Regions from separate parts of the Leuconostoc sp. BM2 genome, predicted to be linked through region 2. Evidence: riboswitches for the same ligand, from Rfam matches in the RefSeq annotation. Region 2 holds a riboswitch; the other holds the start of a gene.
The links. Region 2 has a riboswitch for lysine ahead of BMG01_RS02275 (amino acid permease). Riboswitches for the same ligand answer to the same signal wherever they lie in the genome.
Positions count from the first base shown of each region.

Region 1: linked by a shared signal. The riboswitch ahead of lysA (diaminopimelate decarboxylase) and the one ahead of BMG01_RS02275 (amino acid permease) in region 2 are both predicted to bind lysine.

Region 1 covers NZ_MOWQ01000043.1:1,059-11,447, forward strand. Annotated here, with positions in the region: gene BMG01_RS09175 (hypothetical protein) at 1-6, opposite strand, end outside; gene BMG01_RS09180 (hypothetical protein) at 45-686, opposite strand; gene BMG01_RS09185 (FAD-dependent oxidoreductase) at 714-2,075, opposite strand; gene BMG01_RS09190 (Dyp-type peroxidase) at 2,303-3,262, shown strand; gene dapB (4-hydroxy-tetrahydrodipicolinate reductase) at 3,298-4,023, opposite strand; gene dapA (4-hydroxy-tetrahydrodipicolinate synthase) at 4,020-4,889, opposite strand; gene BMG01_RS09205 (N-acetyldiaminopimelate deacetylase) at 4,892-6,046, opposite strand; gene dapD (2,3,4,5-tetrahydropyridine-2,6-dicarboxylate N-acetyltransferase) at 6,046-6,747, opposite strand; gene lysA (diaminopimelate decarboxylase) at 6,752-8,041, opposite strand; lysine riboswitch at 8,126-8,293, opposite strand; gene BMG01_RS09220 (hypothetical protein) at 8,402-8,746, opposite strand; gene BMG01_RS09225 (nicotinate phosphoribosyltransferase) at 8,762-10,144, opposite strand; gene BMG01_RS09230 (helix-turn-helix transcriptional regulator) at 10,137-10,389, opposite strand, start outside.
Region 2 covers NZ_MOWQ01000004.1:1,042-19,986, forward strand. Annotated here, with positions in the region: gene BMG01_RS02275 (amino acid permease) at 16-1,458, opposite strand; lysine riboswitch at 1,536-1,703, opposite strand; gene BMG01_RS02280 (hypothetical protein) at 1,723-2,379, opposite strand; partial or broken gene BMG01_RS02285 (sulfite exporter TauE/SafE family protein) at 2,557-3,379, shown strand; gene BMG01_RS02290 (DUF1634 domain-containing protein) at 3,391-3,753, shown strand; gene BMG01_RS02295 (LCP family protein) at 3,766-4,965, shown strand; gene BMG01_RS02300 (APC family permease) at 5,026-6,354, opposite strand; gene trpS (tryptophan--tRNA ligase) at 6,494-7,510, opposite strand; gene hflX (GTPase HflX) at 7,784-9,064, shown strand; tRNA gene BMG01_RS02315 (tRNA-Pro) at 9,119-9,192, opposite strand; gene BMG01_RS02320 (MBL fold metallo-hydrolase) at 9,239-10,432, opposite strand; gene BMG01_RS02325 (ABC transporter substrate-binding protein) at 10,432-11,721, opposite strand; gene BMG01_RS02330 (carbohydrate ABC transporter permease) at 11,835-12,656, opposite strand; gene BMG01_RS02335 (carbohydrate ABC transporter permease) at 12,669-13,562, opposite strand; gene BMG01_RS02340 (ABC transporter ATP-binding protein) at 13,562-14,602, opposite strand; tRNA gene BMG01_RS02345 (tRNA-Thr) at 14,755-14,827, opposite strand; tRNA gene BMG01_RS02350 (tRNA-Leu) at 14,902-14,983, opposite strand; gene BMG01_RS02355 (bacteriocin immunity protein) at 15,094-15,444, shown strand; gene BMG01_RS02360 (DUF6508 domain-containing protein) at 15,545-15,919, opposite strand; gene BMG01_RS02365 (AI-2E family transporter) at 15,950-17,053, opposite strand; gene mutY (A/G-specific adenine glycosylase) at 17,031-18,065, opposite strand; gene BMG01_RS11280 (hypothetical protein) at 18,155-18,298, shown strand; gene BMG01_RS02375 (DHA2 family efflux MFS transporter permease subunit) at 18,398-18,945, shown strand, end outside.

The sequences.
Region 1 (10,389 bases), on a different contig from region 2:
AGTCATTTTTTTCAGCCAATTCAATTTTTTTTGTCAAATTCTTATTAGGATCTAATAAATACTTCTTTTCCAATTGTAGAAGCGTCTCTTTTGGCATAATAGCCTGTATTGTTGAGATCAAGTTGTAAAGCATATACCGCTTCTTTAATAAATGATGCTTGTCCACTTTCCATATACTTGATAATGACCATTAAAAACTCAGATGACAAAAATTTATCTGGAATCTTAGAGTCCTTAAGTATCGAATCGTTGATAATTTTTGAAGCTTTTCGATCAATTGCCTCAACTTCTAAACGTAAGTTTGCCTCTAAATCTTGATTAATTAATTTTTTAATTGGCCAAAACACCTTATATTTTGACAATTCTTTTGACAACATATAGACGATTAAAAATAAAAAGGCCGATAACATTAATAATCCAACAACGCGCGTCCAAATATTTTCAGTCGTGCCCGTGCTGCCATACATTAAACTTGCTGCGTGATTAGAAAAAACAATACTTCCCAATAAAGTCATTGGTAAGATTAATGCCACAACACTTGTAATCAAAGATTGTCTGTCGTTTGACTCTTTTTTAAATGCTCTGATACACTCGTTTCTGGAAAAGGCGTTTTTTTCTAATTCTTGCAAAAGTTCCCATGACACATAACAGTAGTCTAACTCGCTAATTTTCTGGTCTGTTACCATTGTCAGCACTCCTTTCCATCGCCAACATTACTTGACGGATTTTTCTTTTTGGCGAATCGCATCAGCAAGAATCTGCGTAAAACTTCTAGGATTATTGAAGCCATGTTTGAAATAAAAATCACTGTATTGAAGGTCTTCAACCGTTAAATTATTTTGGATAGCTAAGGAAATAATCTCTGCTTGCGCGCCAACCTCAAAGGATGATCCTTTACACTGTATACCTAATATTTTGTGGGTCACTTTTTCATAAACCAAATAAGCTTCAAAGAAAGCATTACCATTGACATATTGATCTCTTATGGTAACAACATCGCTATCAAAACCTTCTTGTTTCGCTTTTTCGTGTGTCAAACCAGACATGCATAACGATATGTCACGGTCAAAATTCAGTTTGTATGTGCCTTGAGAATATTTCAATTGGACAGTATTGCCTGCTAAATTAGCGCCCGCAACATCTCCTTGTCGAATGGCGTCACTCGCGTGTGGCACATAAGTTGGTTCCTTTACGTTGGTTAGTTTGGTTGTCGCACAATCACCGACAGCATAAACATCTGGATGACTCGTTTGCATGTAATCATCTACAATAATCGCGCCACGATCGCCCAGTGCTACTTGATCGGCTACTAGAAACGAATTGGGTCTAAAACCAGTTGCATAAATAATACCGTCAGCCTCAAAATGTTGACCATCAGCTGTTCTAACATGGCTAATTTTACGATTACTGTCCTTTAGATTCTCTTCATCAATGCTGGTAATCAAAGTATTTGTGATAATTTTAACGCCATTTTCTACCAATGCATTTTGCATATCAAGCGCAATTTCTTTATCCAAATATCGGTTTAAGATGAAATCAGAAGAATGAATAATTGTGGTTTCAATTTTTAATTCACTCAAAATTTTAGCCATTTCAATGCCAATTGCACCACCACCAATCACAATGCAGCTCCGACTTTCAGCCATTAATTGTCTAATTTTAACCGCGTCTTCAAATTTTTTGATAACATACAGTTTATCTACAAAACCATCTTGAACCAATGACAGACTGGGATACGAGCCAGTGGCAACGACTAATTTATCAAAGTGATCTTCTTTTTCTACATCATAAACCATGTCAACATAGTGAATGGTCTTGTTACTGAGATCAACAGAATCAATCACAGTTTGTGTTTTAACTGTAATATGTTTTGCTTCTAGTTCAGCAATTGTGGTATAACTTGATAATTTCAAAAAGTTACTATCGCCAGCTAAATAGAGCGGTATACTTTGCGCTACAAAGCCAATGCTCTTTTGCTTTTCGTAAATGACAATGTTACTATCTGGATTTTCTTCCCTCGCGCGTAACGCACACGCTATGCCGGCGTGACTAGCGCCGATGATTCTAATTTCCATAATTACTGCTCCCTTAATCAATTTTTGATATCATAACATTAATAATGCCATCATCTTAAATAATCATCATAAAACTAATATTATTACCTATTTACGTTTATTTTACATGATAAATATGAATTTTATGTGATTTTAGACACAGTAGCAAAAAGAGTTATTTAGAATGATTATTGATTAAAACAATTAATTGGCGTATGATAGCACTAGTTTAATAATTGGAGGGAAAAATGACAGTTAATCCATTAAAAGCGCAAGATGTTTGGAAAGATGTTGGTGAACATGTTCAATTCACTGTACTCAAGTTCAAGAGAATAGATCGCGCAAAAACACAAGCGGCAATTCAAGAATTTGCGGATCGCTCACAGGCAATTATTCGCTCGTTACGTATTCGTGATTCTCATTTGGCAACAGAATCAAGCTTGAAAGTTGCCATTGGATTTAGTGAAACAGCTTGGAAATATCTTTTCCCAAATCAACCTAAACCTGCTGAATTAGAAACATTCAGCGGCGTTAAGGGCCCAGAATACGAAATGCCTGCTTCCGCTGGTGATTTGTTTTTTCATATACGCGCTAGCAATGAAGCTGTTGTCTACGAGGCACAAACACAATTTATGCGTTTTCTAAAAAATATCACTGACGTAGTCGATGAAACTAAGGGATTCCGCTATTTTGAAGGACGTGCAATCATTGGTTTTATTGATGGTACGGAAGCGCCAGCTGTTGAAGATGCTGCAGGTTATGCGCTTATCGGAGATGAAGATCCAAACTTTACTAATGGATCTTATGCTTTTGCCCAAAAGTGGCGTCATAATATGGACTTTTGGGGCCAACTTAATAATGAAACACAAGAAAAAGCAATTGGTCGTGAAAAATTTACCGATCTAGAATTAGAAGATGATGACAAATTCAAAAATGCCCATAATGTTGCGTCAAAATTTGAAAAAAATGGTGAAGAACAAAAAATTGTTCGCATGAATGTACCATTCTCAGATCCAGCTTCGGGCAACACTGGCACTTATTTCATTGGGTATTCACGCTATTGGTCAGTTACCAAGGGCATGCTAACTAATATGGTCGACCAATCTGATTATTTACTCACTTTTTCAGATATTTTGTCTGGTCAACTTTTCTTTGTTCCTTCTCGCGATACTTTAGCTGACATCGCCGAAGGTGTTTATAATCAATAAAAAAAGTTACTTCAGTTCATTACTGAAGTAACTTTTTAGTTTAATAACTGGTCAAGTCCAATCACGAGGTGATCTAATTTTGTAACGGCATTTAATGACATTATGACACCTGGCACAAACGCAGCACGACTAGTTGTGCTTTGTGACAAGGTGAGTTGCTCATCAATGCCGCCAAAGTAAACTGTTTGTTGCGCAATATAACCTGGTAAACGCATCGCGTGCACAGGCACATCGTCAACTCTTTCGCCACGCGCTTCACCAACACTTGTTTGTGCTGGTGCTTTTTGTCGTGAACTAGCAATCATTCGTGCAGTCTGTTTTGCAGTGCCTGATGGTGAGTCCACTTTTTTGGGGTTATGTGCTTCAACAATTTCCACATCTGGAAAGTATTGCGCTGCCGTTTTTGAGAATTGCATTAACAATACAGCTGACAAACTAAAGTTTGGGACAATTAAAATACCATTTGTCGCTGAAGCTTTAAGGTGAGTGACTTGCGCATCGCTTAAGCCTGTCGCACCAATGACTAATGCCATATTATGAGCAATTGCGTACTGGGCGTTCTCATATACGGTCGCTGGTGTGCTCACATCAAGCCAGATATCTGCTGATACATCAATGTCTTCAAGAGATGTCCAAACTGGTATGTCACTATCATGCTGATGACCACTTAAAATGCCAACAATTTCATAATCGGCCTTGAGACCATTTTGAATCGCCTCACCTAATTTGCCGAAACCACCTGCTAAAATAATTTTTGTCATGAATTCTCCAATAAATCATTCAGATGTGCCTTTTCAGCTTCAGCCAAGGCTAAAATAGGCAATCGAACATCTTTTCTAATCAAACCAAGATCAGCCAGTTTTGTTTTAACTGGTGCTGGAGATGGGTAAGCAAACAATGCATTCATTCTTGGCGTCAAATACCGTTGCAACCTGCCGGCTTCTTGCCAATTATTTGTAGCCATCGCTTTAAATAACGCTGTCATCTCATCACCATATAAATGTGAAGCAACTGAAATAGTACCCGCTCCACCCACAACGTAAGCTGATAAGGTCATCGCATCTTCACCAGTATAAACTGAGAAATCAGTCGTACCAGCAACTTCAGCTGCAATTAAATCAACCGAGGTTGTTTCTTTGATAGCGTTGATGTTCGGATGCTTTGCAAGCTTTAAAACACTATCTAGTGTCAAACCAACCACGGTACGGCCTGGAATATTGTAAAGCATGACTGGTTTGCTAGCGGCGTCTGCGATGGCTTCAAAGTGGGCGATCATCCCTGCCTGACTGGGCTTATTGTAGTAAGGTGTAACCGCTAAAATACCATCAACGCCTGTAATAGCGCTTAATTCGCGCGCTGCCATAACAGACTCTTTAGTATTATTAGAGCCAGCGTTAGCAATTACTAAAGCACGGCCACTAACTTGTTGGACAATATGCGTGGTTAAAGCCAGCTTTTCTTCGTGAGTTAATGCAGGGGATTCGCCGGTTGTACCTGCAACAACAAAACCTTGCGTACCATGCTGCAACAAATGTTCTATCAAACTATCCAACGAGTCATAATCAATACTGTCATCGGCTGTAAACGGTGTTACAATTGCGGTGATTAAACGAATATTTTCGTACATTTTCAATCTCCTTGCGACATGCGATAAACTAAAAAGGATTTAAGGGCCAAAAATCCGGGCATCAGTGCTGCTTCATCAATGTTAAGCTTGGCGCTATGAAGTGGATGGGAATCGTTTACGCCTAAGCACAACATCACGCCAGGAATATGCTGTAATAAATACCCAAAATCCTCGCCCGTCATAGCAGGTTTGGCTAATTCAAAGTTGATATTGTCATCTTCCGTCATGTAATTAATCAAGTTTTCAGCCAATTTTGGATCATTTTCCACTGGTAAATAACTACCACTTTCTAGCGATACTTCAATAGTCAAATCGTTGGCTAAAGCAATACCATCCGCTATTTTTTGAATGCGTGACATCATCGTTTTCAATCCAGATAATGTCATGCTACGTACTGTACCTTCCAAATGAACACGATCTGGAATAACGTTATTTGCGAAGCCGCCTTGAATTGTGCCAATACTGACAACGCCACCTTCAATTGGATCAACACCACGCGAAACAACTGTTTGTAACGTTGTAATTAACTCCGCAGCGCCTAAAATTGGATCATGAACCAAGTGAGGATAGGCTGCATGACCGCCTTGGCCAATTACATCAACCTTTAACTCAGCAGTACCAGCAAATAAAGTGCCTGCTAACGTACTCAAAGTGCCAGCAGGCAAATCAGGTTGATCATGAATACCATAGAATTCATCTGGTCGCCATTGACCTTCAAATAAATTCAAGTCATAGGCTAATTTTCCACCACTCTTTTCTTCTTCTGCTGGTTGGAAAAAGATAATGACATGATCTTCTGGCTGATGTTCACTAAAATATTTAGTAATGGCTAAGGCCAAACTCATGTGAACATCATGCCCGCAGGCATGCATGCGACCATCATGTATTGAGGAAAATGGTAGCTGTGTGTCTTCTGTAATTGGCAAAGCATCAATATCTGATCGATAACCAATTGTTCTTTTAGGATGGGAACCCTCAAATCTTACTAACAAAGCTGTCGGTAATTCTGGCACCTCCCGTATGGTCATAAAATCAGTCTGCCATGACTGAACTTTTTTGAGCAAATAATCATGTGTTTGAAATTCGGATAAAGCTAGTTCTGGTATTTGGTGTAATTCACGCCGAAATGTCTGTATATCTGCTTCAGAAACTGTCATTAAAGACTCCTTAGTGCATCAATTAAAGCGGTTTTTTGTTGCGTTTGTTCATCGATTGTTTTGATTACTTTGGCAGGTACACCAGCAACCACCGTGTTTGCCGGTACATCTTTGGTGACAATCGCACCAGCAGCAACAACGGCACCATCACCAACTTGCACACCTTCAATGACAACCGCATTTGCACCAACCAAAACATTATCTCCAACTCGCACAGGTTGGGCAGATGCTGGCTCAATCACACCCGCCAGTACGGCACCAGCGCCGATATGTGAATTTTTACCAACAATTGCACGGCCACCAAGGACGGCTCCCATATCAATCATTGTCCCCGCGCCAATCTCGGCACCAATATTAATGACGGCACCAAGCATAATCACAGCTGAATCACCAATGCTAACTTGATCACGAATAATAGCGCCAGGCTCAATTCGAGCATTGATAGCCTTTTTGTCCAGCAACGGTACTGCTGAATTACGTGAATCATTTTCAATCAAAACACTATCTTCTGGCAAATTTGAAATCAATGGCGCAACATCAGCCCAATCACCAATTAATTGACCAAAAATATCATTACCAAAATGTTTGACTTGGTCTGGCACCTCAGCATCAAGTGATCCTTTATAGGTCACTTTCACAGGTGTTTTTTTGGGTGCATTTGCAATAAAGTTGATCAAACGTTGTGCTTCATTTTCAGGCATTCTACTATTCTCCTAAAGTATAATCTCGGTCTAACGACACTAAATGTTCAAATGTTTCTCGTTCTACAACCAATTGGTGTTGGCCGTTTTCGACAAATACCACTGCTGGTCTGGGATTACGATTATAATTCGAGGCCATGGCATAACCATAAGCACCCGTTGCATTTACCGCTAAGATATCCCCTAGTTTTGTGGCTGGTAAAGCTTGTTGCCAGACTAATACATCACCAGATTCACAATATTTACCAGCAACTCGAACGACTTCTTCAGTTTGGGCATTCGGTTGATTAGCTAACACTGCTGTGTAATTAGCTTGATATAACGCCGGTCGAATATTATCACCCATACCACCATCAACGGCCAAATAATGGCGAATATCAGGAATGTCTTTTCTTGAGCCAATTGTATACAGTGTTTTCCCAGCTGGTCCAACAATTGAGCGTCCAGGTTCAATCCATATTTCTGGCATTTTCCAATCATATTCAGCAGCTTTTGCTTTCAATACACGAATAATAGCCTGTGCAAATTCACTTTCAGGTAACGGCTTATCCTCATCAGTATATTTAATACCAAAACCACCACCGGCGTTAATCACTTCAGGTTGCCACCCCCAAGCATTAGCCGTGTCAGCAAGGAGCGCAGCGTTTTGTTCAAAACCAGTAACATCAAAAATTTGTGAACCAATATGTGCGTGCAAACCACGTAAGTTTAAATGATCATCATTGATGGCGATGTCAAAAGCCTCTTTCGCCTGCCCAGATATTAAATCAAAGCCAAATTTACTATCTTGCTGACCCGTACTGATAAACTCGTGTGTATGTGCTGAAATGCCAGGCGAAATTCGTAACAGAATGTCCTGTTTAATGGCATTTTTTTCAGTAATTTCAGAAAGTAATTTTAGTTCTAAAAAATTATCGACAATGATGGTTCCGACACCTTCTTTAACAGCAAATGTCAATTCGTCATAACTTTTATTATTACCATTAAAACTTAAATGCGCTGCTGGAAAGCCAGCAGCTAGTGCTGTATATAGTTCACCACCAGACACCACATCTGCATGAATGCCTTCCTGAGCAACAACTTGATAGATTGCTTTTGTGGCAAATGCTTTTCCAGCATAACTAATCACAAATGGAATCTTTTCTTGTTCAAATACTTGCTTAAAAGCACGGATTGTCTGTCTGATATGACTTACATCATAAACATACAGCGGTGTACCATACTTTTGCGCTAATTCAATAGTGTCGACGTCTTCAATTGTTAAATGCTGATTCGTATTCGTTGGATAACTCATGCTTTCCCCTTATTCACAATAAAAAGCCATTAGTCTGAGCCTCACGGTCACAGTCTAACGGCTTTTTAATTTACCAATTTTGACAGTTGCCATAGCTCATCGCACGTGTGCGACAGTCTAACGGTTCTTAACCCTTAGCCCAACACGTTTCATTTGTAGATAAAACGTATTTCGGCGACGTCCCCTAACCTACCATCAACCCCTACAAGAGCTCCGGCAGGCGCAATGTCAATCGCAACCTCTATGTGAAATATATAAGTATTTTTAACTATTATCCCTTGAAAATTAGAAAATGTCAAGGTAATTATTTACTTGTCTTTAATCTTAACTTATAACCTTGTTTTGTGAACAACATATTGATTAAAATTCTTGATCAATAAATGTTAGCCCAAGCTCTTTACCATAGCGTCTTATTGTTGATTCTGTTAAGTTCATTTTAAAAGCTAAATCAATGTAACTAGTCATCCCTTGATTAAACAAAACTTGCATTTGCGCTTTTCTTTCATCTTTTCCGATAGCTGATTCAGTGCCTAATGCTTTAATGTCACGCCCAACCATGCCTGTTTCAGGTTCACTAATTGGTTGATGATCACGTTTATCACGTTGACGCCATGCTTGTGCTGCGGCTTTTTCATCTAGTCGTGTGACTTTGACTGACATATCGTCTTCACTTGGTTGTTTACTAAAATGATAGTTTAATCCCACTTGTTATTAGTCCTTTCACTCATGATTGTTGGCGCGAGCCAATATGTCTGCACCATTAATTGGTGACACAATCCCATTATGGTAGACTACCTTTAATAAATCTTCACCAGGTTCGTTTTGAGAAACAGTGATGATCTTTTGCTCACGTTGAATGACTTTCAAACGTCCTGATTTTGATGCCTTTGAGACATCAGTTTTAGGCTTTTTTTGAATGTTGAGATGATCACCGTTGGATTTCTCGGCATACGCGGCTTTAATAGCAAAGCGTTCAGTATCACGTGTAAATCCTTCTTGTAGCAAACCACCACCAGAACCAACGACCAAATTATCAGCTGACCACCCTTCTGCCAGTAGCTTTTCATAAAGTGATACGATGGTATCAGCTTTCATACCGTCGCCCTGAATGATACCAACATTATGTTTAATCACGCGATAGCCTTTATCGTTTGTTTCCGTACCAAAAATGTCAGCCAAACAACTTAATACCTCTAAATCAATCTGTTCAGGATCACCGGAATCAGGACGCAACACTATTCTACCTGAACGTTTCATGATTCTTGACTTCATTGAATCAGATCCAATCACATTTTTGACAAAGTTGATGGCATCATAAGAATCTATCACGATCGACAAAACAGCATCTTCTGGTGCACGATCAAGTTGCGCATTCACGTAATCAAATTCACCTTGTCCATCACCATAAGCAGTTGCAACCGAATGTTCGGTCGCCCAAACGGACAAAGCCCGACCCGCAATACCATATACATTCTCAAAGTATTGCGACGCCGCCAAATTATCGGATCCTTGAAAATGTAACAAGTGCGCAGCGCCACCGCGTTTGCCAGATTCCAAACTCGTAGCACCTCGTAGTCCAAAATCATTCACCGCTAAAAACAAACCATCAACTGAACCAGACTGCTCAAACAATGGCCGCAAACGTTTTTTTATCACCATAGAATTAGTGGCAATTGTCGTTGGATACCAGACATGCATTAAAAGGGCTTCCAAAGCATTCAACGTTGTGGCAAACCACGGTGCTGTCGTTTCAATTGTAAATAACGCATTCCCCGTTGGCACAGTCATGCCTTCAGGTAATGCCTTGATAGTGACAGGAAAGTAGCCCAAGTCACGAACTTTTTCCCAGACAGCACGATTAAAGTAAGCCGATGTTCCAAATGTTTGTAAAGACATCTTTTCAGCTTCGTCTATCATATCATCAGTAATTTTGATATGAAAATAATCATGTAAAATCATCCCCAAACCAAACCAGCTTACTCGATCAAACTGACCACCTACGCGTGCTTCGCCATAAGAATATAACTTAGTAATATTATCAGGGTACTGTAAATGGTGGGTCAACTTATAAGCATCCGTCGCTATAATTAAATTTTCAGCCATGCTTTATCTCCGTCAATTCAGACGTGACAAGCATACGAGTCACGTCTGTAAACGTTTCACCACTATGGCGAATCAAGCGCCAATCATATTCTTTATCATCGTTAAATTCATCAATATAGGGTTCAAACTCACCATCAGTTTGTAAAATTAAATAGCCAGCAAAAGCGGCAACAAATTCTGACTCTGTTTCGACAATTCGTGTTAATTGATTGTTATCAAAAAAACCAACTGCTAATTTATCGGAG
Region 2 (18,945 bases):
AGCGATAAGTGCTATTTACTTTTTAGGTTGTGACAAGTCAACCTCTTCTAACTTAATCACTTTTGTTTTATGGGAAATTTTGTACCAAATATATAAAATTGCAAATAATGGTACAGACAAGTATGTTATTGCGATTTTTTCCCAATTCAAGTTAGTAAAACTTTCTGGATCTTGTCCAATAATTACCCCAATTGAGATAACCAATGCAAATAGTGGCCCAAATGGGAACCACTTTGCCCGATACTTCAAATCCGACAAGCTTTTACCCTGTGCAACATACGCGCGGCGGAAGCGATAATGTGAAATCGCAATTCCAACCCAAGCAATAAACCCAGTCAATCCAGAGGCATTAACGAGCCAAGTATAAGCGACCGAACCACCTTTAGTATTAGAAATAAACGCTAACAAACCAATTGCCGTCGTCAAAACCAATGCTGCCACAGGTACACCGCGTTTGGACACTTTACCAAAAATCTTAGGGGCTTCACCCTTACGCGCCATGGCAAACAACATACGTGATGATGCATAAGATCCAGAATTCGCTGATGATACAATTGATGTCAAAATAACAGCATTCATCAAACTGGCTGCAAAAGCGATACCCGCATTTTTAAAGACAATCGTAAATGGTGATACAGCAATATTTTCAGTTGATGAACTTAACAAACGTGGATCTTGGTAGTAAACCAAAGCCGAAATCACAAAAATTGCTAAAATATAAAACAACAAAATTCGCCAAAAGACTTGATTGATAGCCTTGGGCACTGATTTGTCAGGGTCTTGTGCTTCTCCAGCAGTAATACCAATTAGCTCAGTCCCTTGGAAAGAAAATCCTGCCACGACAAAGACTGACAAAATGGCTTGTGGTCCGCCAACGAAGCCATGGTTGCCAACTGATAAGTTTTTCATGACATTGACGTCAGAATGAATAACGCCAAAGATTGTTGCCACGCCAACCACCAAAAAGACGATGATTGTAATCACTTTAATCATTGACAACCAAAATTCAGCTTCACCAAAAGCTCCAACGGAGAACAAATTAATCAAAAAGATGAATGCCAAAGCAACGGCTGAAAAAATCCAACCCGGTGTATTTGGCCACCAAAACTTGGCAACTAATCCAACAGCCACAATATCAACCGCCAGCGTGATCGCCCAATTGAACCAATAATTCCAGCCCATCGCAAATCCTAATGCGGTATCAACATATTTACCTGCATAATCTGAAAATGAACCAGAAGTTGGTGCATAAGTCGCCATTTCTCCTAAACTGGTCATCAAAAAATAAACCATCACGCCAATCGCTAAATAAGCGACAATAGCGCCCATTGGACCAGCCTGCGCCACTGTGGCACCCGAAGCAACAAACAACCCCGTACCAATTGATCCACCTAACGCAATCATCGACACATGACGTGTTTTTAGATTTCGTTTAACTTGCCCACTATCCTCAGACATAAAAAATTCTCCTTTTCCCAACAAAAAACCTCTTCCTGCTCACACAGAAAGAGGTTTAAAAAGTCATTTTCTTAATCACTTTTCAAAGCGCACCGTATTACTACGACAGTCTAGTAACTGTTAATTACCAGCCCAAACATCATATTGCCAGATGACATTTTCGGCAATCGCCCCTTTAACATAACATCAACGTCTTGGCAGACTCAATTATGCGACTCATGTTGATTGCAACCTCTTTGATATATTAGTAAAAGCATATCACAATCAAACCCGACCGTCAATTTTTAGGGCATGTTGCCATTGACGAGCTCGCTTGCGATACGTTTGTGCGGTTAATTGCCACCAAAAATAGCCAAATAATAACGCGCCAAGACCGCTAGATAATAACATGTTATTGATTTGGACCAATGAAATCATCATGAAAATCCAAAATACACCAATCAGCCAATTCATCATTATCTGCAATCGCCTTGATTGAAATAAACGTGGCACAATCAATGCTACCACCAAGAATAAGATTTGCGACCACCATACCAACAATAAATTTGGCATCATATCACGTAGCTTTAGCCCATTATCCCAAGAGATACCAACTACGATGGCAACAATCAAACACACTAACATCCCCATTGATTGTGAAATAATGAACCACCACATCGCGATTTTGTATTGTGCCAGATAAAGAACACCAGCCATCAAAGCGATAAATGGCAGGACTACCCAATAATGCGCAAACAGATGCCCTATTGTTATCAAAGCTTGCAGAGAATGTGGCAACATATTTTGAACCACTAAGGTAGCTGCATCATCCCCAAATGTCAACAAAACCGCGTTAAACCTGACGGCAAGGCAAAACACAGCAAATACTAGACCAAAAATAATAATCAACAATTTTCGTAATTTATCAGGTTGAATTAACACAAATACACTTCCGTTCACCCGCCATGACGCAGTAAACGCTCTCCCAATTTATTAAAATTCTACAAACACGTTTGCTTATCGTACATAATAATTGTAGCATTGTGTAGAATATAATTATTGAAAAAACAGTGAAGTGGTAGGAATTTAATCTTGGCTTTAACTTTGTCCATTATCATTATGCTATTGGTTGGTGTTCTTGCCGGAGTCCTTGGGGCGCTTTTGGGCCTTGGTGGTGGCATGATTGTCACGCCAATCTTAGTGATTGGTTTTAATATTCCTATTCACTACGCAATCGGTGCCAGTATTGTCGCTGTGATTGCGACTTCATCTGGTGCTTCAATCGCATATTTAAAAGACGACATGTTGAATTTGCGTGTCGCTATGTTACTCGAAATTTTTACGACAATTGGTGCGCTGGTCGGCGCAATATGTGCAGGCCTTTTCGCCCCAATTTGGTTAAATTTCCTTTTTGGCGTGCTACTAGTTTATCAATCTTACCGGATGTGGCGTAAATTGCACGTACACAACCAAGCTGATTTGGTCGCACGCGATGACCCACTCGCCAACAAGTTGCAACTCAACACCGCATACTATGACAAAGCACTGAATCAAACCATTGATTATCGTGTGGAGAATATTCCCGGTGGCGCTGTTGTGATGTTATGGGCTGGCCTCGCTTCTGGTTTATTAGGCATTGGTTCTGGTATGTTCAAAGTGTTTGCCATGGACGGTATCATGAAAATGCCACTCAAGCCTGCCAGCGCGACCTCTAATTTAATGATGGGTGTCACGGCCGCAGCCAGCGCCCTCGTTTATTTTTTTAATGGCACTATTCGAGCCGACATCGCCGTCCCAATTGCTCTAGGTATCGTTTTAGGTGCAACAATTGGGGCAGGCATCATGCCATATGTACCAGCAATACCGACAACTATTTATCCCAGTTGTCGGTATTGCTGGTATACAACTCTTGCTCAAAGCATTTAATATTACATTATATTGAGGCCCTCACCTATGCCCACTAATCAAGCAGAAAAAGATTTAGAACGTCAAATTGGCATTGTTTTAAGAATTGGCGTTATGATTGCTGTTGTTGTGATGATTCTTGGTTTTGCTTGCTACCTCATTAATGGTGCCAAAACCGGTTTCCCCGACAACCAATTTCCGCGTCAACTAGCACAGATTGTACATGGTTCCTATCATTTTCAAGCTGGCGCTCTCATGATGTTAGGACTATTTTTACTCATTCTAACGCCTGTTTTACGAATTATCGCTTCCATTTATGCTTTCACCAAAATTAAAGATTGGCGATATGCTGGCATTACCCTCGCAGTTTTCATTATTTTACTCGTTGCCATGTTCATTGGCCAACACTAATCGGAGATCATCATGGCAGAAAATCAAACAAAGTCTCGTACAGATCGTTTTAAGAAACCAACCCACAAATTGCGAAATATGATTTTAGCAATCATCGCTGTATTAGCAATCACGGCCGGTGGCTTCGCGTGGTACGCAATTAATAACGCTAAATCAACAATTGATAAGGTTTATAAGAGCACAGGCACTAAAAAGGCCCGCAATGTCTCAAGCGTTGTTTCTAGTGGTAAACCATTATCTATTCTATTGTTTGGAACTGATACAGGCGAACTTGGTCGTACTTACAAAGGACGTACCGATTCAATGATGTTATTGCTTATCAATCCCAAAACAGAAAAAACGACAATGATTTCAATTCCTCGTGACGCAATGGTTGCCATCCCCGGTTATGAAGATACTTTCCCACAAAAAATGAATGCCGCTTATGCCTATGGTTCAACATCAACGGCCATCAAAACTGTTGAAGCTTATCTTAATATTCCAGTTGATTTCTATGCGTTAGTAAATATGGCTGGTTTGGAAAAAATGGTCACCCAAGTTGGCGGTATTTCCGTAAAGTCACTACTTGATTTTACTTATAGCCAAGACACCGCTCACGATTACGGTCCCAACTTATACCGGTTCCACAAAGGTAGTACCGGTTATGAACACTCTGATGACAATGGTGTCACATGGTCTGCAACAAAGCATGTTATGACCGGCGATGCAGCACTAGCCTTCTCTCGGATGCGCTATGACGATCCTGAAGGTGATTATGGCCGTCAAAAGCGTCAACGTCTCGTTCTTGAAGGTTTGATTAAAAAATCTGCCAATGTTTCAAGCCTCTTGAACAATTCATTTATGACAACGCTTAGTAAAAATGTCCTCACTGATTTGACATTTGGTGACATGACAACAATCGCAAGTAAATATATTAAAGCCAAGAATAATATTGTGAGTGAACATATTCAAGGCGTGGGAACAAGCTATCCAGACGCTTCTGGTAATGCCATTTCTTATGAAGTCGTGACACAGAAAGAAAAGCAACGTGTAACTAACCTAGCTCGTAAAGCACTAGGGTTAAAGGCAGCAACAACTGGTCCGGCCTATGGTGGTGAAGTACCAAGCACACTACAAGCCGTGGCTGCTTCTCTCCGACCTGCAGATGATGAGTCCTCAAGTAGCACTGAAAGTTCATCTGACACGTCGACAGAGAGTTCTTCTGATCAATAATTTTATCATTTTAAAACCCCTGAAAAATTAATTTCGGGGGTTTCTTTTTGATTAAAACACTTACTTTTTAAGTTGTCGCTTTGATAGAATCAGATAGACCGGCAAGCCCATCGCGACCACGGCAATTGATATTACAACACCAGAAAAATCATGCAAAATTTCTGAAATTTCCACGTAAAGTGAACCTGCAATTGCTAGTATTGGGATAAACGGATATAAGGGTGCTGAAAATGCTCTATTAACGCCAGTCGGATCTTTGTGTCGCAAAATGAGAACCCCGACAAATGCCAAAATATAGAACAAGAAAGTCGTGAACATGGCAATGTCAGTGAGTCGATCAGGATTAGTCAACAATAACATTAAGTCGCCCAGCACAATCATAAACCAAATCGCAGCATTAGGTGTTTTGGTCCGCATGTTAATCTTAGAAAACGTTTTTGCAAACGGGAATAAGCCATCTCGCGCCATTGCAAATAACACACGTGGAAATGAAACAATTTTACCATTGAGTGTCCCTAGTAATGAAATTAAAACCGCCACACTCATCAAACGACCACCAACGACACCAAAGGCACTGGTTGCCATATGAATTGTTGTATTTTGACCCAGCGCAACAATCTTTGATGCCTCTAAGCTTCTGTATGTCCCATAACTGACCCCGACGTAAGAGATAATGACAATAATCAAACCAAATACAATTGCCTTTGGTAGAACTTTTTGCGGATTTTTAATTTCACCACTAATATTTGCCAAAGTTACCCAGCCGTCGTAAGCAAATAGCGTTGCTAAAATAGCGACCCCAAATCCCCCACTATTAGTGTGTGCTACCGCAGTAACTGTCTGTCCCAACGCTTCATGCTGTCCAAAAAACATACCAAAAATGATCAACGCAACAATCGGCAACATCTTAAGTGTCGTCGTCAATATCTGAAAGCCAGCACTGAAACGATTAGGAATTGAGTTGATTATGCCAACAAACGCTAACGCAATAATCGCTGAGGGTATCGCCCACATTTTGGGTAATTGAAACAAGTCAACAAACAATATCCCAAAGTAAGCAGAAATAGATCCCATCATAGCCGGTCCATAAAATATGACTTGCATCCACCCTGCTAAATAGCCCCAAACTTTGCCATAAATTTTTTCAATATAAATGTATAAGCCGCCAGTTTTAGCCATTTGGGAACCAATTTCAGCAACACTCATACCGGAGGCCAGTGTCAAAATACCACCAGCCGCCCATGCAATTAATGCGGACGTCGTACTACCAGCCGACGCTAATACGCTACCTTGTTTAAAAAAAATCCCTGAACCAATGATTGTGCCAACCACTAAAGCCAGTGATGCAGTCAGGCCGAAGCCGCGGTTGAGTTGTGCTTTATTATCCATATCGTCCCCTGATTTTGTTTCTATCTTGCCATTATATACTATTTTAATTTATCATATTTTAACAATTTGTGTCTTTTTTATGCCACTATTACTATGATCGACACTAAAAAAGCAATCTTTTCAGATTGCTGTGATTTATTTAGTCGAAATAATCAATGCCCATTGCATGGCGTACATCTTTCATTGTTGACTCTGCTACTTCATTAGCATGATCAGAGCCAGCCTTTAACATAGCCATCACAGCTGGAATATCTTGGGCAAATGTTTCACGTCGTTGACGAATAGGTGCCATTTCAGCTTCCATCACTTCAATCAAGTGCTTTTTGATTTTCATGTCGCCAAGGCCACCAGCAGTGTATTGCTCTTTTAATGCCTGCACACGTTGCTTATCAGGATCAAAAATATCCAAATAAGTAAAGACGACATTGCCTTCAACATGACCGGGATCATCAATGTTTATGTGCAATGGGTCAGTGTACATCGACTTGACTTTTTTAGCTAATGTGTCTGCATCATCACTAATATAAATACCGTTGTTCAGTGATTTTGACATTTTAGCATTACCATCAATGCCCGGTAGACGTCCTTGCCCCTTCGGTGGAAAGACACCGACAGGCTCAACCAATACTTCTGATTGATAAGCATTTTTGAATGAACGAACTAGCTCGCGTGTCTGTTCAATCATGGGTTCTTGATCATCACCAACCGGCACTTTTGTGGCCCTGAAAATTGCAATATCGGCCGCTTGAGACACAGGATAAGTCAAAAATCCCGCTGGAATACCCTCTCCAAAACCTTTTTGTTGAATTTCTGATTTAACAGTCGGATTGCGTTGCAGACGTGCCACACTGACCAAATTCATAAAATATTCAGTTAATTCTGGCAACCCAGTAATTTGAGATTGTACAAAAATCGTTGATTTAGTAGGATCAATACCAACTGCCAAATAATCCAATGCAACTTCTGTTAGCGAACGGCGAATTTTTTCAGGATTACGAGCGTTGTCTGTAAAAGCTTGCGTGTCAGCAATCATAATAAATGGATCAAATTCACCAGAATCTTGCATTGCCACACGATTTTTCAATGAGCCAATATAATGCCCAATATGCAATTTACCAGTTGGTCGATCACCCGTTAAATAAATTTCTTTTGCCATGTTTAACCTCGATTTAATTGATTAGCTTATTTCATTATACTTGAAAAAACACACCACGTGATAAGAAATATCGTCTAAGTTTGACATTAGGTTTAAAAACTTATACACTATCACTATTAAGAAAAAGAGGTACGGGAACTTGTTGAACGAATTTTAAGATGTAGTGACAAAAAACAGGCAACTGTTTTGGTGCGCTTTTCTTGAGATTGGTCTGCAATTTTCGTCAACACGTTAAATGCCCCAGTCTCGTAGTTTGATTGGAGGCATTTTTTGATGCGAGAAACACCCCGAAAAGTATTTTTAGTTGGCTTGACAACGAGTCAGGCAAATTTAACTTATGAATTAGAAGAATTAGGCAACCTAGCAAAAGCAAATAACTTAGACCCAGTTGAGACGTTCACCCAAAAACTGGAACGCCCTAACCCAGCAACTTATTTTGGTAAAGGCAAAGTTGAGGAAATTAGCGCGGCAGTAGCAACTTACGAGGTCGACATGATTGTGGCTAACGACGAGTTGACACCTTCGCAAATCCGTAATTTGGAAAAAGCAACCAACGCGACTGTGGTGGACCGCACTGGTTTGATTTTAGATATTTTTGCACAACGTGCGCAAACTAAAGTGGCCCAATTACAGGTTCAATTGGCGCGTTTGCAATATCAGTTAACAAGATTACGTACAAGTATGTCAATCACGCTGGATCAGCAAACTGGTGCTGGTGGTGGTGGCTTTACGTCACGAGGCGCTGGAGAAACCAAACTCGAACAATCTCGTCGCCGTATTACAGCTCAAATGGTTCATATTCGTCAAGAATTAGCAGACCTTGAGAAAGGTGAGACAACACGTTCAGCACAACGCCAAAATAACGATTTACCAAGTGTAGCCTTGGTCGGCTACACTAACGCAGGTAAATCGACACTAATGAACCGGCTGTTGGCGCGTTTTGGTGTTGGTGCTAATAACGATGATAGCAAACAAGTTTTTGAAAAAGATATGCTTTTTGCCACTTTGAACACAACCGTGCGCCAACTGACATTACCAGATAAAAAACAATTTTTGCTCAGTGATACCGTTGGTTTTGTCTCTAAATTACCTCACAACTTAGTCGCTGCTTTTAAATCGACTTTGCAAGAAGCGGCCAGCGCAGATTTACTGCTACACGTTGTTGATGTCTCTGATCCTCACTATCAAGACATGATGACCACGACCAGCCAAACATTACAAGAAATTGGTGTTAGCGGTCGACAAACCATCACAGTTTATAATAAAGCTGATCGTACCGAGCTCGTTTTTCCAGAAGTAACTGGTGAAAATGCAATTACCATTTCTGCTTTAGATATTGCTTCCCAAGATGCCTTAATTGATCTCATCAAACAACATGTGTTCAAAGATGTTGCAGTCGTCAACTTGCACATTCCTTTTGACAAAGGTAACGTTCAGGCTCAGCTCGCCGCAAAACACACATTTTTACAGGAAGATTATGATGATACTGGCACTCTGATAACAGTTGAGCTGTCAACTAATGAACGCGAGACTTTCAGAGATTATATCGTTTAAAAAAAGGGCAGCAAACCAATTATGGTTTGCTGCCCTTTTAATATTTCTCGTTCATCGGGATGACGAGATTTGAACTCACGACCCCCACGTCCCGAACATGGTGCTCTACCAAGCTGAGCTACATCCCGTTGATACGAGAATAATTTTAACGCAATCAATGCGCCAATTCAAATTTTAATACGCTAATGTTTCACCTTTTGTTGGTAGATAGACATTCAAACCTACTTTGCGTAATGCTTCTGCTTCTTTTTCTGGCTTGAACGAATGCCAAGTAACAGTCTTTTGAGCATTGACATGTTGTGCTAATGCCACCAAATCTTCTGGCTTGGCGTGACCACTTGCACCCAAGCGTTGGAGCTCGACATGATTGGCATCTAAGTATGCCTGTAATTCGGCAAATCGAGGATCATACTCTCCTAAAGGTTCGCCATTCATGTGTAGATATACAAATTGACCATCAAATTGATCTAAATCATGTAATTGATTAAAGTGATTTTGAATAACATAATGATGAGGTCGTGCCAAAGCGGCTTCCCAATCAATTTCTTTAACATCCGCAACACCCATTGCCCGCATAATTGTAGCAAATTGCTTATCCCAAAGGATTTCACGACCATGCAGCCGTGCTGTATTTTGCAGAGCCTCTAAGCGATCAATGTTACGTTCATAAGGATTAATGACAACCAATTGATGATGTTCATCTAAAATTTGTCCAAAATCTTGTTGCAATGACATCTCAGTATGGCGCACATGTTCCTTTTCGTCATCGGCATCAAAGCTAAATTCTGTACCTTCTAACAAAAATAAATCAATGTGTGCTTCACGTAAGATGTCTGCCCAATGATTGACACGTTCGGGGTGCGGACCATCAAGTCGCACATCCCCACTATGAACAAACGTGTGTACACCGTCACGGACACGAATTGCAGCAGCACCACGTGCATCATGGTCAGTCTCAAAAAATGTAACTTCAAAATCACCAAACATCATTGGCGTCTCAAATGGGATTACTTTGATAGTCGCATTAGGTGCAGATTCGGTCCCTAATTCAGTCAAAACATGGTATAAATCAGCCGAAGCTTGACTCATGTACACATCGGTTAGCTTGGTTAGATACTTCAACGCGCCCATATGATCCAGATGTAAATGAGAAACAAAAATGGTTGTTGTCTTATCACTTTCAACGTCAGTGAATAAATCAGGTAGTGCTGGTAATGTCCCATCTGCTAATAAATCGCCAGTCGGTGTTTCAGCCGGTGCAAAATTAACACCGAAGTCCATCACTAATCGTGTATTCCCCTCTGTGAACGAGACCACATTACCACCAATTGTATTCAGTCCATTTAAAAATTGTACTTGCGTACTCATTATTTATTCTCTTTCAAAGTCTTCTTTGTTTGATCAGATAAAGTTTTCAAAGCGTCTGCAGCAGGTGTTTTCTTCGTCAACATTGAATCAACAGCATTCAGCAAGTTCGTACGATAGTCTTGGTAACCCAAGAATGCAGTATCTGAGAAGGCTCCTGGTAATGAGTCTGACGCTGCTTTAGCTAATGGGTTCTTCTTTAGGTATGCTTTATAAGCAGATGACTTAGTTGCTTTCTTAGTAATTGGCAAGTAACCTGTGGCTTCTGCCCACTTTTCAGTTTGCTTATCAGACATCAAATATTTCATGAATGCCCAAGCGCCTGCTTGTTGCTTCTTAGAGGCTGTTGCCGTAACTACTAAGCTATTACCAGCCAAAACAGTTGCTGATTTGCCCTTATAAGATGGTAATGGTGCTGTACCCCAATCAAAGTCTTTAGCTGCAGCTGCTTGTGTTGCTGTAATTCCTGCAGATGATGAGAAAGTCAAAGCTGTCTTACCATTAACAAAGTTTGTTGTGCCGTAGATATCAGAACCAGCCGTTTTAGCAGTGCCATCAGCGACCATATCGGTAATTAACTTGGCAGCAGCCACTGCTTTCTTTGAGTCAACATTAACTTTGTCTTTGCTAGTTACCAATGATACACCAGCCGAACGGACCATTGAATTCCATTCCATATCAAATGACTTATCAAAGCCTACTGTTGCAATGCCATCTTTCTTCAAAACGTCAGACATCTTTGCAATATCATCCCAGGTTTTTGGTACTGATAAATTGTATTTCTTCAGAAGCGTTTTGTTATAGAACATTTCTCGTACAGAGGCTGAGAAAGGTGTTGAATAGAATTCACCCTTATACTTAGATTGTTGCAAGAAACCAGAATAAATATTGTTTAGTTGCTTCTTTGACAATCCATTCTTACCATCAACCTGTGATTGAAGTGAAGTTACAATACCGTCTTTTACGTAATCAGGCACTTGTGTGTAAGTTGCTTGCGCCATAACCGGCAAAGTTTTTGACTTCGCACCAGCCATGATTTTTTGGTTCAAAGTCGTATAGTCACCTTGCGCAGTTGCCACAATTTTATACTTACTTTGTGATTTGTTGAAGGCATCAATACGCTTTTGCAAAGCGTCTTTGTATGTGCCAGCCATGGCGTGCCAAAATGTGACTTTAACTGGTTTCGTTGCTGCACTCACTGTCTCTGTATGCACAGCCGACAAACCTGCAAAAGATGAACTTGCCATAATCGTGATAGCAGCCAAAGCTGCAACTTTCTTCCCAGTACTCATGTGTACATGTTTCCTTTCGTGTTCCCAAAAAATTTTAGCTGCTTTTTATAAGCAGTAAAGAGATATCATGTCCCATCACATCTCTTTACTGCCCACAAAATGTGGACTGTAAGTTAACCCTTAATGCCGCCACCGGAAATACCAGCAACAACATATTTATTCAAGAATAAGTACAAGATAACCATAGGTAGAATCACAAACGTCGACGCTGCCATCAATTCTGGATAATTGACACCTGAATCTGAACTGAACGCTTGTAACCCAACAGGTAGAGTACGCATCTTGTCTGTATTTGTGACAATTAATGGCCACATAAATGAGTTCCATGAGCCAATAATTTGTAACAAGCCAATTGCCGTAATGGACGACTTAGCATTTGGTACCAAAATTTGCCAAAGAAACTTCCATTCAGAAGCACCATCAAGCTTGGCGGCGTAATAAAGCTGGTCCGGCACACTGGCAAAAGATTGACGCAAAGTAAATACTGCAAAGAAACTAGCTAACCATGGAATAATCAAAGCACCATAAGTATTCACTAGATGTATTTGTGATAGTGTCACGAAGTTAGGAATAATCAGCATTTCCCCTGGCACCATCATTGTTGCTAACAAAATAGTGAAGAGCGTTTTTTTGCCGAAAAAATTCATTTTAGCAAACGCAAATGCTGCCATGATAGCCGTGATAATCTGACCTATTGTGGTCACAAATGATACAACTGCCGAATTCAGAAGATACGTTGCAAAAGGTGCTGCCTTCCAAGCTGAAATCCAATTAGTGATTTGAAGCTTTTTTGGCAACCAAGTTGGTGGTGTTTGTAATGCTTCAAAACCAGTTTTAAATGATGTTGATACCATCCAAAAGAATGGCAATAACATTGTCAGTGCACCAATCACTAACAGTAAGTAAACGATTGTTCTTGATATTGTCTTTTTCATCGTCGACCCCTCTTAGTAATGAACATGTTTTTTGCTAAACCATGTCTGCAATAATGTCACAATTAAAATCATAAAGAATAGTACAACACCTGCGGCTGCAGCGATACCGTATTTGTTTTGCTCATAAAACATACGATATAAGTAAAATACAACTGTCATTGCAGCATTTCCAGGTCCTGCCTGTCCGCCAAACAATGAGAATATTTCATCAAAAACCTTAAATGATCCAATCACAGCATTGACGGCAATCAAAAACGTCATAGGACTAATCATTGGCACTGTAACATGCAAAAAACGATTCCAAGCGTTGGCACCATCTAAGGTCGCCGCGCTATATAGTCGTTTGTCAACATTATTGAGAGCAACCAAGAAAAGCATAATATTGAAGCCCAAACTCTTCCAAATAGCCAAAATAATCAACGCTGGCAATGCCCATGTTGGATCATTCAACCAGTCAATTGGATGGATACCCACAAAGCTCAAAAAATAATTCAATAAGCCCGCATCTTTGTTATAAATCCACTTCCAAACCATTGATATAGCAACAATACTGGTCACAAATGGTAGAAAATAGATGGTACGGAAGAACCCAGCCAACACTTTAATCTGGTTTAAAAGCACAGCCACGGTCAAAGAAATGATAATTTCTAATGGGACAACACCAACAACGAAAATTAAAGTGTTCGCCACAGCAGAATGAAATAATGGGTCTTCCCATAAATATTTAAAGTTATCAAAACCAAGCGCCATTACTTGGTTCGTGAAAAAGTTATATTGCGTATAAAAACTCATCGCCAAACTTGACACAATCGGGTATAAACTAAAAATCGCAACGATGATTAGCATTGGCAAGACATAAAGCCACCCTTTTAATGTCTGTTTCCAAGTAGGCTTTTGATTGTTCATCATGCGTGATCACCCCTTAGTGGCAATCGCTGACCACTTTGATCGAAGGCGTAAACACCACTAAGTGCGGCAAAGAGTGTTGTTTCTTGTTCCAAAGGTGCTGCCGTTGTGACTTCTGTTGCAACTAGTTGTTGTGACCCAACTGAAATCGCCGCTTGTCGATCACGTCCAAATGACAATACTTCATGGACAACCGCTTGCATTTTGATGGCAGGTTCTTTTACCTCATTTGTTAATGATTCGGCACGAATACCAATTGTAGCAACATCGCCATCAAATAATCGTCTCACCTCTTCATCAAACTGGTCTGCTGGTACCATATTTAGCGCAGGTTCTCCGATAAAGCTAGCGACAAATTGATTGTTTGGGTTTTCATATAGTGATTGCGGTGCATCATATTGCTGAATTCGGCCATCATTTAATAGCATGATTTTATCAGCAACATGCATTGCTTCACTCTGATCATGTGTGACAAATACCGTTGTGACGCCTGTTTCCTTTTGAATACGGCGAATTTCCTCACGCATTTCAACTCTGAGACGTGCGTCAAGATTAGATAAGGGTTCATCAAGCAACAAAATGTTAGGTGATTTTGCTAAAGCACGTGCAATGGCAACACGTTGTTGCTGGCCACCAGACAGATCACTTGGTTTTTTGTTAATTTGATCAGCGACACGGACAAGTTCGGCTAATTCTAGCGCACGCTGTTTACGCGTGGCTTTATCCACCTTAGCCATTTTCATCGGGAAAATGATGTTATCTAAAACAGTCATATGAGGATACAAGGCATAGTTTTGGAAAACCATCCCAACACCACGTTCCAACGCATCTTGCTTTGTCACATCTTTGTCCCCAAAGTATATATTGCCACTTGTCGCTGATAATAGACCTGAAATCAAATTCAGCGTGGTAGATTTACCACCACCTGAAGGTCCTAAGAGTGCAACGAGTTGTCCGTCTGTGATATCGAAATCCATGTCATGTAAGACTTCAACGCCATTTGGATAGGTCAAAGTCACGTGATTAAATTTAACTTCCACTGTGTTTCTCTCTTCTTTTTTTGTTATAAATTAGTATAGATGAAATAATCTGCCCTGTGCAAATAAAATGTAGAATTTGTGGGTAAAGATGTCAAGTTAGATTACACAAAAAAAACTTTGAATAATTACTCATTTAAAGCTTTCATAAATTATGCCGACCGCCGGGCTCAAACCGGCGACCCCCTCATTACTAGTGAGGTGCTCTATCAACTGAGCTAGGTCGGCAGATCAAAGTACTCAAGTATTATATCAAATAATACCAGATACCTCAATATAATAATATGGCGGCGACCATATTATACGGGTGACAGGAATCGAACCTGCACGGATTTCTCCACTGGAACCTAAATCCAGCGCGTCTGCCAGTTCCGCCACACCCGCATATCTAACACAACCCTTTAATTTTACTGGAAAAATGATTATACGTCAAGCGTTTATTTACCTTTGATCACAAATAAGCGTAACATAGAAGTAGTGAGGAAAAACAACAAATGACAAAAAGAAACGTTACAACAGTAATCGAAGCAAAGCACAACATTGAATTATTATACTTATCGCTACAATCTAAGCTTATTGTCCCAGGTATTCGCGATATCACTGATGTTCTATTACAAGTTAACAAACAAATAGACACCAGTAAAAATCCAGAGGCTTTAATAAACAGAATGGTTAATTATATCCGTATCACGGCCTCGTCTGAAAAACTTCATTTTTCAAAAGCTGATGAAAAACTGATTATTGATTTAGGCGTGATCGGACAACAAGCTGGTCTGAATGGTCAATATATGGCCGATTTTTCTGATAAATCACAATTTTATAGTTACGCTGACACATATAGATAGATTGTAATTAGTTAGCCACTTTCATCATCAAAAAAGGTTCGATACACTATTTTCTGTATCGAACCTTTTAATGTTCATAGTCCTATTTTAGTCACAATCATTAGGCTTTTTGTTTTAAATCACGTTCTCTTACTAACAAATCAAGTAAAATCCCATTTTGTACCAACGCTTGCCACATCCCCGGTGTGTATTTTTCACCGCGAATAATCGCTGATACAATTGCTCTTATTAAGCTATAATCCTGAGACGTATTCGCTAATTGGGCTACATCTGCCTCTGCCAAACCTTCATGAAATTGATGTTGGCGCAACGTGCGATCAAAATTTCTATCATATTCATCCGACTTAAAATAACTTTGCGCAAACGTCAAAATATCAGCCGTATAAGACGGGTATGTCGTCTCATGCCATGGAATTGCTTGCCCTTTTGCCTGCCGTAAAATACTAATATTTTTGTCAAAATCAAATGCTTGCATTGCGATACCTCTTTCTATGGTATGATTATATCACTTATTTTTAGTAAGTTCACGCATTTGTGTGCCAAATTTGATGACAGTTCTGAGCACAGCATAGACTGGCACCACCAAAATCATGCCAACGATACCTTTCAAGTTACCCGCTACCATCAGTAAAATCATGATTGTCAGCGGATGAATCTGTAATGATTTACCAATCACATTTGGATAAATAAAGTTGCCATCCAATTGCTGAACAACTGTCATAACAACTAATACCAAAATCATTTGCTTCCAAGATTGCGTTCCTGCCACTATTAAGGAAGGAATGACACCAATCCAGGGACCTACATAAGGGACAATATTAGTAATGCCGGCGATGACCCCTAAAAGCCAAGCATAAGGTTGACCGATGATTAGGTAGCCAATCGCCATTGCCACCCCGACAAACAGCATCTCAATCGCTTGACCAGAAATATACTTTTCAATCGTGTGGTCCATCTTATTTGTCAAATCTGCAACATTATCAGCAAAGCGATCAGGAAAAAGACGTTGTAAAGCTGGCAGAAGACGATTGCCGTCACTTAACATATAGAATAAAACAACCGGTATTGTCACTAAATTAATGGTCACTGACGTGATTGTTGAAATCACATTGCCTAGCGTCCCCGCCGTAATAGTCAAAAACGAAGCTGCATACTTTCCAACAGCGCTTTTCACCTCATCAACATCAATCGACAAATGCAAACTGTTAAACCATTTACTTTGCAACGTATCATTAACATAAGATTGGACCGTCTTAGCAAATCCCGGCAAAGCATTGATCAAATTGGTCATTTCACGAACCAAGGTTGGCACCAGCAATATTAAAGCCCCACCAATCACAGTCAAAAATAGCACAAATGTTATGATCACTGCCAGTTGATGTGGCATTTTATGATTTTTAATGGTGATTTTTTCAAGTAAGGTCAAGATTGGTTTCAAGACATAATACAAAAAGCCGGCCACAATTAACGGAACGAATACCGTTGAAATGAAAACTGATATCGGCTGCATCAAAAAATCAAACCGTGACACAATCCAAATTAGTGCCGACAGTGCTAATAATTCTATTGTCCAAAAAAACAAATTTTTATATTTCAGATTCGGAAACATTTAATTTCTCCAGCAATTTATATTGTAATTTTGGCAGACTTAATGCTGCCAATTCTTCTTGATTAAAGTATTTTTGCCATGAATCCGGCGTAATCGATGTCGATTTGACCAACCAAATTTCCCAACGGCGATGTGTGAAAATATGAACCACGGGCTTAATATTGAGCATGTTGCCTTGAATATCTTCCACACTGTTAATTGGTGTTAGTGGGAACGTCCAAAAATTAGCTAACAATCCTGTTTCTGGCCTTTGTTCTAAAAGTAGAGCGCCATTTTTCTCATAAACATGAGCGACAAACAGTTGCTTGACTGGTTTTGGTTTGGGTGTTTTAACCGGATAATGACTTTCAACACCATCACGATAGGCCGCATTAAAAGATTTGACTGGTGAATGTTGCGTGTCAGCGTTTTTAGCGGACATATAGCTAGCACCTAAGTCCATAATGGCCTGATTAAAGTCCCCCGGCCGTTTAGGATCAACAATTGGCAAAATGGCATCATAAAATATTTGCCGTGACTTAGGTTGTGCAATGTCTGCATCAATCTTTAATAACCGACTAAATACGCGATACTGATTACCATCAACTGCTGGTACCACTTCGCCAAAACTGATTGAAGCAATCGCAGCAGCCGTGTATGGCCCAACGCCCGGCAAAGTCTGCAACTCTTTACTTGTCGTCGGCCACTCACCATCATATTCACGAACAACATACTGCGCTGCTTTTTGTAAATTGCGCGCCCGCGAATAATAACCAAGTCCTTCCCATAATTTTAACACAACTTCCTCAGGTGCCTGTGCTAAAGCGCTCACTGTTGGTAACTGCTGCATAAATCGTTCAAAATAAGGGATTACCGTGGCAACTTGTGTTTGCTGTAACATTATTTCTGAAACCATTACGCGGTAAGGATCGTGATTTTGCCGCCAAGGTAAGGTTTTACGCCCCTCGTCATCATACCAATGAAGTAGTGTTTCTCGAAAAGATTCAATTGTTTGTTGAGACCATTTTTCCATAATATCTATTGTAGCACTTGTAATTGCTATTTTTTTACAGTATAATATTTATTTGTATGGAAAACATTGGATAAAAAAGGAGCACTATCATGGCATTAAAGAAGCCTCTTAACTCATTCGCCCGTGCCCGCAAAGTTAGTCACAGCGCTGCGAAGAAGCAACGTCAAGCTGCTATTGCAAAGTTGCAACAATGGGCCAAAGGTAAGTCAGAAGAATTACCTACGACAAAGTAAGTTTGACTTAAAAAAACAAAACCAGTATACGTACTGGTTTTGTTTTTTTAACAGCAACACTTTGATAACTAAAATTTCAAAAAGAAAGGATGTTATTGCTTGAATATATCTCAAAAAAATCGCACAATTTTAATCATTTTAGTGATTGGTACTTTCCTTGGCTTCTTAAATCAAACACTGATGAACGTTGCCCTACCTGATATTATGCGTGAATTTCACATTTCAACCGCATTAGGACAGTGGCTAACCAATGGTTATATGTTAGTCAATGGCATTATGGTACCTTTAACTGCCTTCCTCATTCAACGCCTAACAACACGTGCGCTTTATCTGACAGCGGTTGGTCTATTTGCGATTGGAACGATTACTGCTGGCTTTGCGCCTAACTTTGAAATTTTGATCACGGGTCGTATGATTCAAGCAATGGGCGCCGGTGTTTTTGGACCATTAATGAATGTCGTTGTGATGAATTTATTTGCCCCTGATCGTCGTGGATCGGCAATGGGAACGATTGGGTTGGCGCTAAACTTTGCGCCAGCCCTAGGGCCGAGCTTGTCTGGATTTATTGTAACTAATCTGAATTGGCGTTTTCTGTTTTACATTGTTGCACCCCTCATTATTGCTAATTTTATTTTGGCATATTTTCT